DNA from 2 places in the Mesorhizobium sp. RIZ17 genome. Region 1 is predicted to be linked to the other one. Evidence: riboswitches for the same ligand, from Rfam matches in the RefSeq annotation. Region 1 holds a riboswitch; the other holds the start of a gene.
The links. Region 1 has a riboswitch for cobalamin ahead of WDX12_RS22470 (CbtB domain-containing protein). Riboswitches for the same ligand answer to the same signal wherever they lie in the genome.

Region 2: linked by a shared signal. The riboswitch ahead of metE (5-methyltetrahydropteroyltriglutamate--homocysteine S-methyltransferase) and the one ahead of WDX12_RS22470 (CbtB domain-containing protein) in region 1 are both predicted to bind cobalamin.

Annotation. Positions count from the first base shown of each region.
Region 1 covers NZ_CP147861.1:4,668,894-4,676,199, reverse strand. Annotated here, with positions in the region: gene WDX12_RS22495 (MIP/aquaporin family protein) at 1-466, opposite strand, end outside; gene WDX12_RS22490 (ArsR/SmtB family transcription factor) at 501-851, opposite strand; gene WDX12_RS22485 (DUF6428 family protein) at 894-1,418, shown strand; gene WDX12_RS22480 (PilZ domain-containing protein) at 1,648-1,920, opposite strand; gene WDX12_RS22475 (histidine phosphatase family protein) at 2,066-2,641, opposite strand; adenosylcobalamin (AdoCbl) riboswitch at 2,726-2,871, shown strand; gene WDX12_RS22470 (CbtB domain-containing protein) at 2,871-3,080, shown strand; gene WDX12_RS22465 (CbtA family protein) at 3,184-3,924, shown strand; gene WDX12_RS22460 (hypothetical protein) at 3,931-4,557, shown strand; gene WDX12_RS22455 (TetR/AcrR family transcriptional regulator) at 4,638-5,270, opposite strand; gene WDX12_RS22450 (VOC family protein) at 5,367-5,771, shown strand; gene WDX12_RS22445 (EamA family transporter) at 5,992-6,939, shown strand; gene WDX12_RS22440 (cation diffusion facilitator family transporter) at 6,994-7,306, opposite strand, start outside.
Region 2 covers NZ_CP147861.1:3,239,123-3,246,428, forward strand. Annotated here, with positions in the region: gene WDX12_RS15505 (cold-shock protein) at 259-858, shown strand; gene WDX12_RS15510 (MucR family transcriptional regulator) at 1,116-1,580, opposite strand; gene WDX12_RS15515 (DUF982 domain-containing protein) at 1,826-2,128, shown strand; gene WDX12_RS15520 (DUF982 domain-containing protein) at 2,401-2,649, shown strand; gene metE (5-methyltetrahydropteroyltriglutamate--homocysteine S-methyltransferase) at 3,354-5,684, opposite strand; cobalamin riboswitch at 5,801-6,000, opposite strand; partial or broken gene WDX12_RS15530 (cytochrome P450) at 6,275-6,567, opposite strand; gene WDX12_RS15535 (cytochrome P450 family protein) at 6,534-7,306, opposite strand, start outside.

The DNA.
Region 1 (7,306 bases):
CTAGCCAGGGCACGGCCTTGAGATCGAAGCGCAGTCCGGCAAGGATGGTGGCGACCAGCCCAAATGTCGCGACGCCTTCGGAGAACCATTGTGCCGGCCCGGCGCGCATCTTCGTTGCGACCTCCAGCATCGGCAGGGCGAACATGAGATGCGCAGCGATCGTGCCGGCAATGCCGCCGGCGAGCTGCGCGACGAGATAGGCGGGAAGATCGCGGGCTGGCAGCGACCGGTTGAGGCAGAGCACCAGCGAAACGGCCGGATTGAAATGCGCGCCGGAGATCGGCCCGAGGATGGTGATCAACACCACCAGCATAGCGCCGGTTGCCAACGTGTTGCCAAGCAGCGCCAGCGCCGTGTCATGCGTCAGGGTCTCGGCCATGATACCGGAGCCGACGACTGTCGCCACCAGCAAGCCGGTGCCCAGCGCTTCAGCCACGAACCGGCGCGAGAGATCGAAGGCATTCATCGGCTGGCCTTCGGCCGGGCAACGGGTGCGGCGGTCATTGCCGGCTCCTCTCGCCCGGCCGGCAGCAAGGGGCGGCAAGCGCCGGTGCGCAGATTTCCGGGCGACCCGAGCAGCAATCCTCCATGAGGAAACGGATCAGCCCGGACAGCGCGTCGTATTCGGCGCTGTAGACGATCGAGCGGGCATCACGTCGCGCGGTCACGAGGCCGGCACGCTCCAGTTCCTTGAGGTGGAAGCTGACATTGGAAGGCGAGACCTCGACTTTTTCGGCGAGCGAACCGGCGGCAATACCTTCCGGTCCGGCAACGACCAGCAGGCGCAGCAGGCGCAGGCGCGTTTCCTGCGACAGCGCGCCAAAGGCGATCAGGGCTTGACGTTCATCCACGTTTCAATAATCCTTGAAATATTGAAATGAGGAATAGCCGACATGCTCTCTTCTGACAATCGGAAAAACGTCGCTCCGACGGATCCATCCGACCTGACCATCGGCGACCTGCTGATGGCACTGGCCGATCACAAGGACAGGCCGTTGGTGTTCCGCTATGACGGGCGGCCGGTAAAGCCGGGCTACCATGTCACCGAGGTGAAAGCGGGACAGTTCTCGGCGCTGGATTGCGAGGCGAATCCGGAATCATGGTCGGAAATCTTCGTCCAGCTATGGGACGTGGACGAAGGCGGGCCGGTCCACATGCCGGCCGGCAAGTTCGCAGCGATCATCCGCAAGGTGGCGGACCATGTCGCGCTCGATCAGGCTGCGAAGCTGACCTTCGAGGTCAGCGACGGCGTGCGCCCGATGGAACTGCACCGGGCGGCGCAGCCGAGCCTCGTCGGCGGGGCCGTCGAGGTGGATCTGTCGCCACGACCATCAAGCTGCAAGCCGCGTGACCGCTGGCTCAAGCAACAGGCGGCGGCAGCAAGCCAGCCTTGCTGCGGCGCGAGCCGCTGCTGTTGATCCTGCGACGGTCGCGCGACGCTGCTAGAATCTGATCATGCCGTTGGCCTGCAACAGGTAAAGGCCCACGAGAACGATGGCGATCAGCGCCACCCAAACGGCTGTCCTGCTCATTCGCAAATCCCTGTTGATCCGGCAATGAACGCGCGCGCCGGTTGCGTTCCATGTGTACCGGGTTGCACGTCGCCTGGGGCAGGATCAAGTGACGAATTGGTGAGACTGCCGCGCGTCAGTCCTTCGGCGCGTTGCTGTAGAGCGCCACGCCGACGCGGTCGTTGCGCCGCCACCGCACCAGGGCGCGATATGCCATATCGTCGGCTGGAACCTCGAGCAGGAAGCGGTCCGGGATCTCCACATCGGCGCCGACGCGCAATTCGGCACCCTGCTCGTGCTGGTTCCTGACCGAGCAGCCGATCCTGACGCCATTGGCGATGATCGTGGCTTCCTTGAGCACGAATTCGCGCGCATGAAGACGACGCTCGGTCTCGGGATAGTCGGCCATATCCGGCGGGCTCCTCAGGCAAAAGTTCTCCTCGCCACGAACCAGTATAATAGCCGCGAGGCGTTTCCGTTCCGTTAGCGATCACTGAAACGGCGAAGCTCGGCCTGGCCTGCTGCCGCTGGTCGGCAGGTGAAGGATCCCAGCGCTATTTCGTGCCGACAACGACCCCGCTGGCGTGCAGCACCCAGCGGCGTCCGTCGCCGCGGAACTCGGTGAGCGACAACGGCTCGATGTCGATCTTCCAGACCGAGGAAAGCGGCGCGCCCAACACATGCACCATGGCGGCGCGGATCGGCACGGGATGGGTGAGCGCGATGGTGTGGCCGCTCTCGGGGGCAAGGCGCTCCATCAGCGCGGCACCCCGCCGGGCGACGGCGGCAAGCGACTCACCGCCATGGGGTGCTGCGTCCACATCCGCGAACCAGGCCGCCATGCCTTCCGGGTCCTCGACCTGCACCTCCTCGAAGCCCTTGCCGGCCCAGCGTCCGAAATCCTGCTGGCCAAGCAGCGGCTCGACCGTCGCGTCAAGGCCGAGTGCCTCAGCGGTCTGCCGCGCGGCAAGCGCCGGGCTCGTCCAGACGCGGTCGGCGCGGCGCAGCGAAGCGGCCAGTGCGCCGGCGCGATCGAGAGCCCGCGGCTCCGGCGCCTCGTCGTTCGGAAAGCGACCCTTGCGCGTGGCCTGCGTCGCACCGCTTGCAATCATCGTCAGGCGGGCGAGCATCCCAAAACTCCGTGGTCCAGTGAAATTTCGGCCGCGCGAAGCCTGTTGGCCATTACATGTCGTTGACAGGCGAACGAAGTGCTGACAAGTGTTTTAGCGCTATACGGGATTGGAAGCCGGTGCGAGTCCGGCACGGTCGCGCCACTGTGATCGGCACCAGCCGAAAGTCAGGCCTTATTCCGCAGCATTTGTTCGATCAACGGGACGCAGTATCCCACGGGAGGTCAATATGTCCGACACCACCTTCGCCCCCAGCTACGGTCCGGTTGCTATTCCGGTCCGCGAGCTTCTGCCCTGGGCAATCTTCGCCGGCCTGATGCTGATGCTGATGATCTATTTCGTCGGCGCGGAAGAAGGCGCGACGTCGCTGATCCGCGGCACGGCGGTGCACGAATTCGTGCATGACGGCCGCCACCTGCTCGGCTTCCCCTGCCACTAAAGCGGTTCGGCATCGCTGAACCGTCCTAAGGTTTGGTCTAACGCAATTCCGGACGGAAAATCGCTATGCGTTTTTCCGTCGGATTGTTTGAAAGGCTGCTGACATGGTCGGAAAACTTTTGCTGCGCGGCATGCTTGTCGGGTTGGTCGCTGGGATTCTGGCGTTTGCCTTCGCGCGCGTCTACGGCGAGCCGCAGGTCGACAAGGCGATCGCCTTCGAGGAACAGCAGGCCCAGGCCGCCGGCGAAGCGCCGGAGCCCGAGATGGTCAGCCGCGCCATCCAGGCCGGCATCGGCCTTGCTACCGGCGTGCTGGTCTATGGCGCGGCGCTCGGCGGGCTGTTCTCGCTGGTCTTTGCCTATGCCTATGGCCGCCTGGGCTCGCTTGGGCCGCGCGGGACCTCGGCGCTACTGGCGCTGCTCGGCTTCCTGGCCGTGATCGTGGTGCCCAGCCTCAAATATCCGGCGAACCCGCCGGCCGTCGGCAACCCCGAGACCATCGCCTACCGCACGGAACTGTTCTTCATCATGATCGTGATCTCGATCGCGGCGATGGTGGCGGCGGTCGGGCTGGCGCAGGGGCTGTGGAACAGGCTCGGCGCCTGGAACGCCTCGATCGTGGCAGGGCTCGCCTTCCTGGTGGTCTTCGCGCTGGTGAAGGCAGCACTCCCCGACATCAACGAGGTGCCGGAAAGCTTCTCGGCGACAGTGCTGTGGCAGTTCCGCGTCGCCTCGCTCGGCATCCAGCTCGTGCTCTGGACCGTTGTGGGGCTCGGCTTCGGCGCGGTCGCCGAGCGCGTGGTCGCGCAGCGCGACCAGCGCGGCCCTGCCCGCCGCTACGCCTGAATTCCGATGCGTCGGCCGCCACGGTTGTTTGCCCTGGCGGCCATTTTCCTTTTGACGATCTGGCAGTCGCTTCTGATCGCCATTCCGGCCGAGGCGCATAGCGGATCCTCGGCCCCGCCTCCCCCGGGCATCCAGATCCCCAGCCTCACGCATGGCCAGATGGCGGTGATGGCGCGCTACCGCGGTGAGATCATCGATCTCGCCCAGCGCCAGACGGTGACCGACCCGACCTTCCGGCGGCTCTACAATCACGGCAATTTGCAATTCACCTACTGCCTCTGGGGCCTGATGCCGGGCAGCCTCGGCGACGAGGAAAGCCCTTTCAACGAATGCAGCCATGCCTATCTCGCCACCGCCAAGGCGCTGCTCACCTATATGGCGACGATGCCGGCAGCCACGCGTCAGGCCAAGGCGCTGATCTCAGACATCGATGCCGACATGGTGCGCGGCGGCGCGTCCTGGATCCTGTGCCAGTATAGCGGCGAGGCCTTCAGCACCGGCGCGGTCGTCGAGCCCAGATGGCGGGACATGTTCTTCCACCTGCCGAGCCTGGCGGTCGTCCTGGCCATGACCGCGGCGCTGATGACGGCTGCGTGGTCGATCTTCGGCGCGAGACGGGTACGCGCTGTTTAACCGACTCAGGCCGGCTGACCGAGTCGAGATGCCAGGTAGCGCGGCTCGTTGTGCTGCGCGGATCGCGCCAGGCAGCGCGACTACTTCGAGCGCACCCCATAGGCGGCAAGGAACGCTTCGACCGAGGCATCGGCGTGGCGCTCGAGGTCGGCTTTCGAGCGCGGGTTGCTTCCGGTGAACATGGCCTCGTTCATCGGGATCCAAAGCAGCATTCCAAAGAAATGGCTGGCCGCCAAACGGGGATCGCCGGTTTGCAACAGGCCTCGGCTGGTGAGTTTTTGAAAGCACGCCCCCACCGAGGCAAGCATGCGCTCAAAGCCCTTGTCGTACCAGCTGCGGCCAAGCTGCGGCATCCGATCGGCATTGGCGATGATCAGACGCCGGAGCCTCAGCAACTCGTTGTTCATCAGCGTGGTGGTCAGTTGGCGGGCAAGCTGCTGCAGGCCGCCCTCCAGGAATTTCGCCTCGGAAAGCAACACCGTCACGGACTCGACAACGTCGTTGGTCTGAGAAGCGGTGGACTCCACGACTTCACTGAAAAGCGTCTCCTTGTCCTTGAAATGCTTGTAGACGGTCTGCTTGGAAGCGCCCGCCCGGGTGGCGATCTCCTCCATGCTGGTCCCATCGTAGCCCTTGGCGATGAACGCGGCGGTCGCCGCTTCGATGATCTCACGATCCTTGCGGGCCGATCTGGTCTCAACAGCAATTTTCATAGCGCCTCGCGATCAGTACTAGACGGTACCGTTCCCATATGATAGTCACAGTACTAGACTGACTAGTACCCGTCAATGAAATGGAGGTTCGACCCGATGACCCAGATGCTCTTCCTCAATCTGCCGGTGCGCAATCTGCAGGCAGCGACGAAGTTTTATCTCGCCATCGGCGGCACGCTCAACCCGCAGTTCTCGAATGACCAGGCCAGCTCGATCATGTTCTCCGAATCGATCGGGGTCATGTTGCTGACGCACCAACACTACAGCCAGTTCACGGCCCGGCCGATCGGCGATGCCAAGCGCGAGAGCCAGATGCTGATCGCGCTGACCGTCGATAGCAAGGACGCGGTCAATGCGGTAATCGAGAAAGGCGTTGCGGCCGGCGGCCGCGCCGATCCCAACCCGGTGCAGGATCTCGGTTTCATGTTCAACCGCCACATAGAAGACCCGGATGGCAATGTCTGGGAGTTCCTCTGGATGAACCCCTCGGCCATGCAATAGACCGTCTGTAGCGCCCCTATGCCGGAATGACACCATGGAAGCGACGGGCACTCGCCCGTCGCTTCCATGTCCGGGCATGCCTGCAATCGTCCTTGACCAACCTTGACATCTATGTGTCCACGCCGGCGGCGTGCCGTCGCCAGTCCGGCTAGCGCATCGCGGCGCGCTGGCGTAAGCATCGGCAATTGTCCGGCCTCCGGATTCGCAGCCGCCAGCAGCCATGTTCGCCCCCGAAGCCTTCGCCGTCACCGCCGCTATGTGCAGCGCGCTGAGCTCCATGTTCCTGAGCGAGCTCAAGGGCCGCGTTCCCCTCCTCCAGCTTGCCCGCTGGCAGATGCTCGCAACCTTCGTGATGACCGGCTCGGTGTCGTTGGCGATCGGCGGCTGGCACACGATCGGACCGAGGGAGTTCTGGCTGCTTGCCGGATCGAGCTTCGCCGGCATCAGCATCGCCAGCACGACCTATTTCGCCACCATCTATTCGGTCGGCCCGCGCATCACGGCGCTGCTGTTCTCGCTCACCTCGCCTTTCGCGCTCGCGCTCGGCTATCTCGTGCTCGGTGAAACCATCAGCCGCTGGCAGGCGCTGGGCGTGGCGCTGGTGCTGGCCGGCATCGTGCTTGCCATCGGCATGCCGCGGCGGTTCCTCAAGCGCGGCGACCTGGCGCCGGCGATGCCGGTCGTCACCCCTTCGACCGTGCCGGTCAGCACCGCGCCCGGGCCGCCGCTCACCGGCCGCATGGGACCAGGCATCGCGCTCGGCGTCACGACGGCGCTCGGCCAGGCGATCGGCACCCTTCTGGCGCGGCCGGCCATGGCCGCCGGCGTCGAACCGTTCAGCGCAATGGCGCTGCGCTCGGGCCTCGCCGTGATCCTGTTCATCGCGCTCGCTGCAACGCCATTCGGCAGGGGCAAGCGGGAAGCCGTCCAGTTCGGTACGGTCGGGCTTGCGGTGCTTTCCGCCTTCGTCGGCACCTCGCTCGGCATGTCCTGCCTGATGGCCGCGCTGCGCACCGGCAATGTCGGCATCATCTCGACGCTGTCCTCGATGACGCCGGTCATCATCCTGCCGATGGTGTGGCTGCGCAGCGGTCAGCGGCCGACCGCAGCCGCCTGGGCCGGCGCGCTGCTCGCGATCGCCGGCACGGCGCTGATCAGCGTTAGGTGAGCTGAGCCGCCACCATTTCGTAAATCCCGCGCCAGCACTCAAAGAGTGCCTGTCTCAGCCATGCGTGTGCCCATGATGATGGCCCGCCGGCTCGGCCATCATGAAGGGCAGGTCCTCGCTGTCGGAACCAGCCGCCAGTTGCAGCCTGGCGCTGAATTCGTGCGGTTCGGCCGGAGCGACCAGGCTTTGCAAATAGTGATGGTCGCCACCGACCGGAGACAGCACCAGGCGCTCGATGCCTCCCGGCCGCTCAATGGCAACGCCGGCCTGCAAGCCCTCGGCGTGACGCGACAGGCGCAGCCGCATGCGCTCGCCCTGCGGCGTGTCGACGATTTCGAGCAGCCCGCTGGCGAGCTTGCCGGACACC
Region 2 (7,306 bases), 1.4 Mb from region 1:
AAACGGTTGATGGCGGTGCCGCCCTTCAGCGCGACCCTTTTGCCGTGCGATATAGGGAACGCGTTCGGATCAGCTGGTCGACCTGCGGCATATATTGCTCACCGCCATCATCGACCTCGTGTGGCAACAGGTCGGCCGGGATCGTGATGCGATAGAGGGGGTGAAGCGGCCAACTGGTGAATTGACATCAATGCATCGCCCGATTGAGATTATCCTGCCGGGAGGCGCAATGAGGTGTTCAGCCGAGTCGAGACGATCATGAGCAAATATAAAGATCATCGTGAGCCACGCCGGCATCGTCATGACGATGACCCGGTTTCTTTTGCGGAACGGCCTTCCGAGCCAAGCTACTTTCAGCGTTCGTCGACCCTAGCCGCATCCGCTGTCGACGCCGAAGTGATGTGGTTCAACACCAGCAAGGGTTTTGGCTTTGTCAAACTGCCGGAGGGCACCCAGGCCTATCTGCACATCCGGGTGCTGGAGGCGGCCGGGAGCCGCGGTGTTTCCGAGGGAACGCGTCTCAAGGTCACAACGGAAGAAAGTCCAAGAGGTCATCAGGTCGCGCAAGTGCTGGAGGTAGGCGGTCAGACCGCGAAACCTCAGGTGCATACGCGTTGCGCTGGAGAGTCCACCGCCGGGACGAGCGCCCAGTTGGAGAGCGAGGCCACGGTCAAATGGTACAATCCCCAAAAGGGCTTCGGCTTCATTGCACCTGAAAACGGTGAGAAGGACATCTTCGTTCATGCCACCGCGCTGACCCGCTCAGGACTCAGCATGCTGATGGAGGGTCAGAAGGTGTTTGTCCAATGCGGGCAGGGCAAGAAAGGCCTGGAAGTTCGGAGCATTCGCCTCGCTTAGAGCCAAATGCGTTGGCCTACCGAAATCGCGCCTCAGACAAAGAAAAAGCCCGCTACCGGGAGGAGGTGGCAGCGGGCTCGATTTAGAACGAGACGCGGGAGGAGGTGCGCCCCATTCAGCGTCGGGGCCACATCTGGGAGGAGTAGATGGCCGACACCATGATCATACCGATCGCCGCGGATATTGCAACGCACAAATTTTATCTCGCGACTGCGAAATGATGCCTGATCCGCTTAGCCCATCCTGAAAAAGTGCGGTCAGGCTGCCGCTTTCTTGCGGGCACGCTTGGCAGGTGCCGGCGTTTCCGGTTCCTTCGGCTTGCGGCCCAGACCCATGGTCTTGGCCAATGCCGAGCGCGCCGCAGCGTAGTTCGGCGCCACCATGGGATAGTCCGCCGGCAGCTCCCATTTCGCGCGATATTCGTCGGGTGTAAGGCCATAGTGGGTCGCCAGGTGACGCTTGAGCGACTTGAACTTCTTACCGTCCTCAAGGCTGACAATGTAATCGGGTGTAACCGATTTTCTGATCGGTACGGCAGGCTTGAGAGCTTCCGACTTTTCTGGTGCGGCACCACCAGCAGTGGCTTTCAATGCGATGTGGACCTGGCCGATCAGCCCAGGCAGTTCACTGACGGGAACCGGATTGTTCGAAACATAGGCTGAGACGACGTGGGCGGTGAGTTCGATGAGGTTGTCGGCTTTGCTCTCGGTTTCTTCGGTCATGAAAACGCTCCTGCGGAATTAGAGTAGCCGGGTAAGAATCATCTCGTAGCTTAATAGTGACGACCGCGTTTGATGGCAACCAAAGCCATTGCATGATGTGTTGGCGGATCGCTGCACGCCCGGTCGCCGTCACGGATCTTCCGCTTGAACCGTCATCGCCCTGACAACACATTGTGCCATGGTCGCCGTGTCGATGCGGGCGCATCTTCATGCAAATTGGCTATTTGGAAAGTTGGGAGAAACCAATGAACGCTGAGGCTTTCAGCAGCCCCCTTTTTGTGAAGCGCGCAACGCACATCATCCAAGAGATTGCCGGCCTTGCGGATGCAATCGATTTTCTCAATGAATGGCCGGAAGATCGCAGAGACATGATCCACGAAGCCGCCCTGAGGGCATGCTACGATGCGTACGATGGGCGCAAGCCGGTAAGCACGGCGCGCAATGCCTTTTTCGGCTTTGCGAAGCGGGTCGCCATCTTGGAAGATTCAACCTCCGCGATGCAGTGGATCGCCGCCTGCAGATCGGGCAGTGGAAAAGTGCAGGTGTAGACATCGACGACATATTTGAGACCGGCGAGGCGCGTCAAACAGTGCACTATGTCCAGGTTTCACAGCTAGACCACGCGAATGAGAAGCAGTTCCTCACCATCGACTGCACAACCGCAGATCGGCACGCAAGCTGACCATGGCCGGACGCGCCTCATGGCGATCGCTTGCCCGCCAATGGCCAGGCTCAATGGCGCAGGTGCAGCGGTCGCGTTTGGCTGAGTTAAGAAATGCGACCCGGGCTGTTTGCCGCGTAGTGGCTGTGGAGGAGGGGGATGACCGGGTTGATCAGATTTGAGAGGCCAGTCGTTGTTCAGGTTAGCCGCCGCAGCTCGGAGCGTATCGTGTTCGACGTCAACGACGCGGCCGCTATCTTGCTGCGGGATCTGCATCATGAGACCGATAAACGCAGGATAGCGATGGACACCTGTCTGCAGGTGTTACGCGGTAAGACCCATCCACCAGCCGCTAGACGAGCTTTCGTCGCAGCTGCGCTCGAAGCACGCATTTTGCGCAGCGATTGAGATTTAGGACGCCGCTCATGAATCTCGGCCATCTGCGCGTCGCGATTGGGCGCGGTCCGATCACGCCAGGAGCAAGCCAACCCCGCACTTTCCGCGATGGCTTTCCTGGTCCGGCGCCGGATCTTCACCATCAAAACACAAGGGGTCCGCCAGCCAGCTGCGGCCGCTCGGCTTCGCCGTCGCGGTGATGGTGATTGCAGCCAGAGGCAGACGGAGCCATCGAGCGGGAATTGGCCCGCTGCAGATGGCAGAGCGTCGATGCCGCCTCAATAGTCTCCAGAAGTGCCGTTTGAACCTTCCCCAGCTTAGCCCTGTATCCGGTTTCCCGGAACACGCTCCGCAGACCGGCGCCGCGTGATCGCCGATGCCTCTCCCGATGGTCGGGAACGGGGTTTCGGCGATCAAGGTCGGGGAGACGATAGTGATACTGGATTATCCCAATACGGAATAATCCGAAACTGGCTGGCGGTGAGCCGCCTCGTTTCTGGCCGGCTCATTTGAGGCCAAGCCTCCTTCGATCGCCAGCCAACGGCGGCGTCTGGAAAGCTGACTTCGACGCGTCGTAACAAGGGCCGCGGCCAGGCCAAGCTTGCCGAGGCGCTTCGTCACCGGCAGCGCGATTGCCTTGGGCGCGCCGGATAGACTCCCCCAAGGATGCCCGGTGTGTGGCGTTGCCGCTCACCGCCGGCGAGTGGCACCGAGCCCTACGCCGTCTGCGCTTTTTCCCGAATTGCGCGTGCCGCAGCCACCATGTTCACCAGGGCAGGGCGGACCTCCTCCCACCTGCGCGTTTTGAGACCGCAGTCGGGATTCACCCACAGTTGGCCATCCGACAATCGCTCGCGCGCAAGCATGATGAGGTTGGAAATTTCGCCCACTTCCGGGACCCGCGGCGAGTGAATGTCATAGACGCCGGGACCGATCTCGTTCGGATACTTGAAGGTTCGCAGCGTATCGAGCAGTTCCATCTGCGAGCGCGAGGTTTCAATGGAGATCACATCGGCATCCATTGCAGCAATCGCGTCCACGATGTCGCCGAACTCGGAGTAGCACATATGGGTGTGAATCTGGGTCGCATCGCCAACCGCCGTTGAAGCCAGCCGGAAGCATTCGACGGCCCAGTCGAGATAGGTTTCCCAGTCGGCCTCACGAAGCGGCAAGCCCTCGCGCAGTGCGGCTTCGTCGATCTGGATCATCCTGGCGCCGGCCTTTTCGAGGTCGCTCACTTCATCGCGAATGGCGAGCGCGACCTGGCGGCAGACGGCTGAGCGCGGAAGGTCGTCCCGGACGAAGGACCAGTTGAGGATCGTCACCGGGCCGGTAAGCATGCCCTTCACCGGCTTCGGCGTCAGCGACTGGGCGTATCGCCACCAGTGTAGTGTCATCGGATTTTGTCGCGACACATCGCCAATGATGATCGGGGGTCGCACAAAGCGCGAGCCATAGCTCTGCACCCACCCGTGTTGCGTGAAGACGAAGCCGCAGAGCTGCTCGGCGAAATACTGCACCATATCGTTGCGCTCGAATTCGCCGTGGACCAGCACGTCGAGTCCGATCTCTTCTTGCCAGCGAACGGCGGCTTCAATCTCTTTCTTCAGGAACGCCTCGTAGTCGACGTAACTCAGCTCGCCCTTGGCATGAGCTGCCCGCGCCTTGCGAACCTCGGCTGTTTGCGGGAAGGAGCCGATCGTCGTGGTGGGGAAGAAAGGCAAACCAAACGTGTCGGCCTGAAGCTTGGAGCGCACGTCGAATGCGCTCTTCCGGCGCGACATGGCGACCTTGATGCTGGCGACCCGGCCTTCGACGAGCGGATCATGCACCTTCGCGGATGTCGCGCGAGCGGCGGCAGCCTCAGCCGACGCCTCTAGTTCGGCGGCGACCGCGTCCCGGCCTTCAGCCAGGGCACGGGCGAGCACGACCAGCTCGTCGGTTTTTTGCGCCGCGAAGGCGAGCCACGATTTCACGTCCGCATCGAGTGCCGTCTCCATGTCCAGGTCGATCGGCACATGCAGCATCGAGCAGGACGGGGCGATCTCCACGCGGTCCAGCGGCCAGCCGGCGACGATCGGCTTGATGCGGTCAAGTATGGCAGGCAGGTTCGCGCGCCAGACGTTGCGGCCGTCGATCAGCCCGAGCGAGAGCACAAGTTCCTTCTGCGCGAGCCGGCCGACGGTCTCCAACTGCTCTGGAGCGCGCACGAGATCGACGTGCAGTCCCGCCACGGGCAGAGAAATTGCGGTCTCGAGATTGTCTCCCAGCGATCCGAAATAGGTAGCGACCATGATCTTCAACTCCGGTGCTGCTTTTGACAGCCGGCAGTAGGCGAATTGGAGCGCATCCCGTTCGTTGGGAACCAGATCGACCACGAGCGCCGGCTCATCGATCTGCACCCAATCGGCTCCCGCGAGCTTCAGCCTCCGCAGGAGCTCCTCGTAGACGGGCAGCAGCCGTGGCAGGAGCGCGATAGGGTTGAAACCTTCCTCAGGTGACTTCGCCAACTTGAGAAACGTAACCGGTCCAAGCAGGACCGGGCGCGTGTGGATGCCGAGCACCTTGGCCTCGAGGAAATGATCGACCGGTTTCGCCGACGAGAGGGCAAAGCTCTGATCGTCCGTGAGTTCCGGCACAATGTAGTGATAGTTGGTGTCGAACCATTTGGTCATTTCCATCGCGGCAAGGCCATGCCCGTTGGCCGCATGCTCGTTACCGGCATGTCCACAATCCGCGGCCTGATCTTGGTTGCCGCGCGCCATTGCGAAATAGGTATCGAGTGGGACCTCGCCGTCAGTCCAGGTGTATCGTGCCGGCACGGCGCCGACCATGGCGACGGTGTCGAGCACATGGTCATAAAGCGAGAAATCGTTGGAGGGGATTTTCGACACGCCGCGATCGTGCTGCTCCCTCCAACTGGCGGCGCGTAGCGCCTTCGCCGTCGCGAGCAGGTCGGCAGCGGGAGATTTTCCGGACCAGTAGCTTTCAAGCGCGAATTTGAGTTCCCGCCGTCGACCGATACGCGGCACGCCGAGCGTTGCCACTGGAATGTGTTGAGAGACAGTCATGCCATACCCCGATGGTTGGGGCGTGGGGACAAGGAACGCGCGAGCAGGCGGCACGAAGCCAGGCTACCGCGGCCACCGAGACACCCCGCCCGTGGACGTTGTTCGTCGTGGCAGGTCTCCTGGCTCGCGGGTCAAAGCCTCTGCCCGTCTTCCCGAGGCCGTTCGCCTCAGTGACACCAATGGGCTTGGCTCGCCGCTAACAGTTGCGGGGGCAGCGCCGGCATCGCACCGGCTTCCCTCTTAGCTCCGCTACAGCAGTGCCGCGCGGAGAACCACGACATGCGCACAATCACAGCAGCTTCGCTCCTTGTCAATACATATAACGAGATGTTTATGTGATGATGCGAATAATGCCCTTGCGCTGATCGGTCTCTTTCGCCCAAAGCCGCTTACGATGCCGCCTCTTATCAGTGCAGGCTCGGAGAGATCCTTGTCCCCATCGGCGACGCCGGATCAGATCGAGGTCGCCGGGCTCAAAGGGCGTAAAGTCGGGCCAGGTCGTCACGGTCAGCCGGGAATCCCGGTACTTGTTCCCGCTCGGCTTCGCTCAGCGTGCTTGCGCACTCGCCCATCAGCACGCTGATAACCATGTCCGGAAGCGGAAAGGAGAGGTGGCGCCTCAGGTCGGCGGACTGGGGTGGGCCGCCAGCGTCTCGAACAACTGCGCGGCGATCGCCTCGACCTGCTGCGCGAGCAGCTTCACCCTGCGATTGCTGAAGGCCGGCGCCACGATCGTGCGTAACCGGGCATGCTCGCCCCCCTCGTGCGAGACCAGCCACCCCGGCGAACCGAGAATCACCGAATCCGGGGTGAATGCCGCACTCTCTAAGCGACGGAAGGGCGGAAGCTGACCGGCAGGCGCTGCGGGAAGCGAATGACGTAAGACGGCATGTAGACGACGTCCTCCGCAGCGATGGTCAGCGCCAGATCCTCCAGCCGCCCGAACAGCGCGGGGAAGGCGCAGCGCAATTCCAGGCGCGCCAGCGCAGCGCCCAGGCAGGAATGCGGCCCCTCGCCGAATGACAAATGCGGGTTGTGCCGCCGGGTGACATCGAACCTGTTGGCGCCGGGACCGAAGGCCTTTTCGTCCCGGTTCGCCGCATGGAACGCCATCAGGACGGCATCGCCGCGGCGGACCAGGCATCCGTCGATCTCCACGTCCTGGGTGGCATAGCGGAACGGCAGATTGGCCGCTGAGCTGCCCCAGCGCAGGATCTCCTCGATCGCCTGTGACCACGGAACTTGGCCGCTGCGCACCAAGTGCAGTTGCTGCGGATGCGTCAGCAATGCCAGCACGCCATTGCCGATGACGCCGGCGGTGGTCACGAAGCCCGCAGAGAGCACCATGAACAGCATGTCGATGAGCTCGGTGTCGGAAACGAGCTCGCCTTTGTCACGCGCGACGATCAGGGCCGAAGCCAGATCATCGCCGAGCTGGCCCCGCTTGAGCGCGATCAGGCGACGGAAGAACTCCGGGATGCGCTGCCGCGTCTGTCGCACCTCTTCGCCTGTGGCGGAGGTGTTGGCCAGGCTGTAGGTGAGCGCGACGATCTCTTCGCGCTGTTCGTCCGGCAAACCGAACAGTTCGGCGATCACGT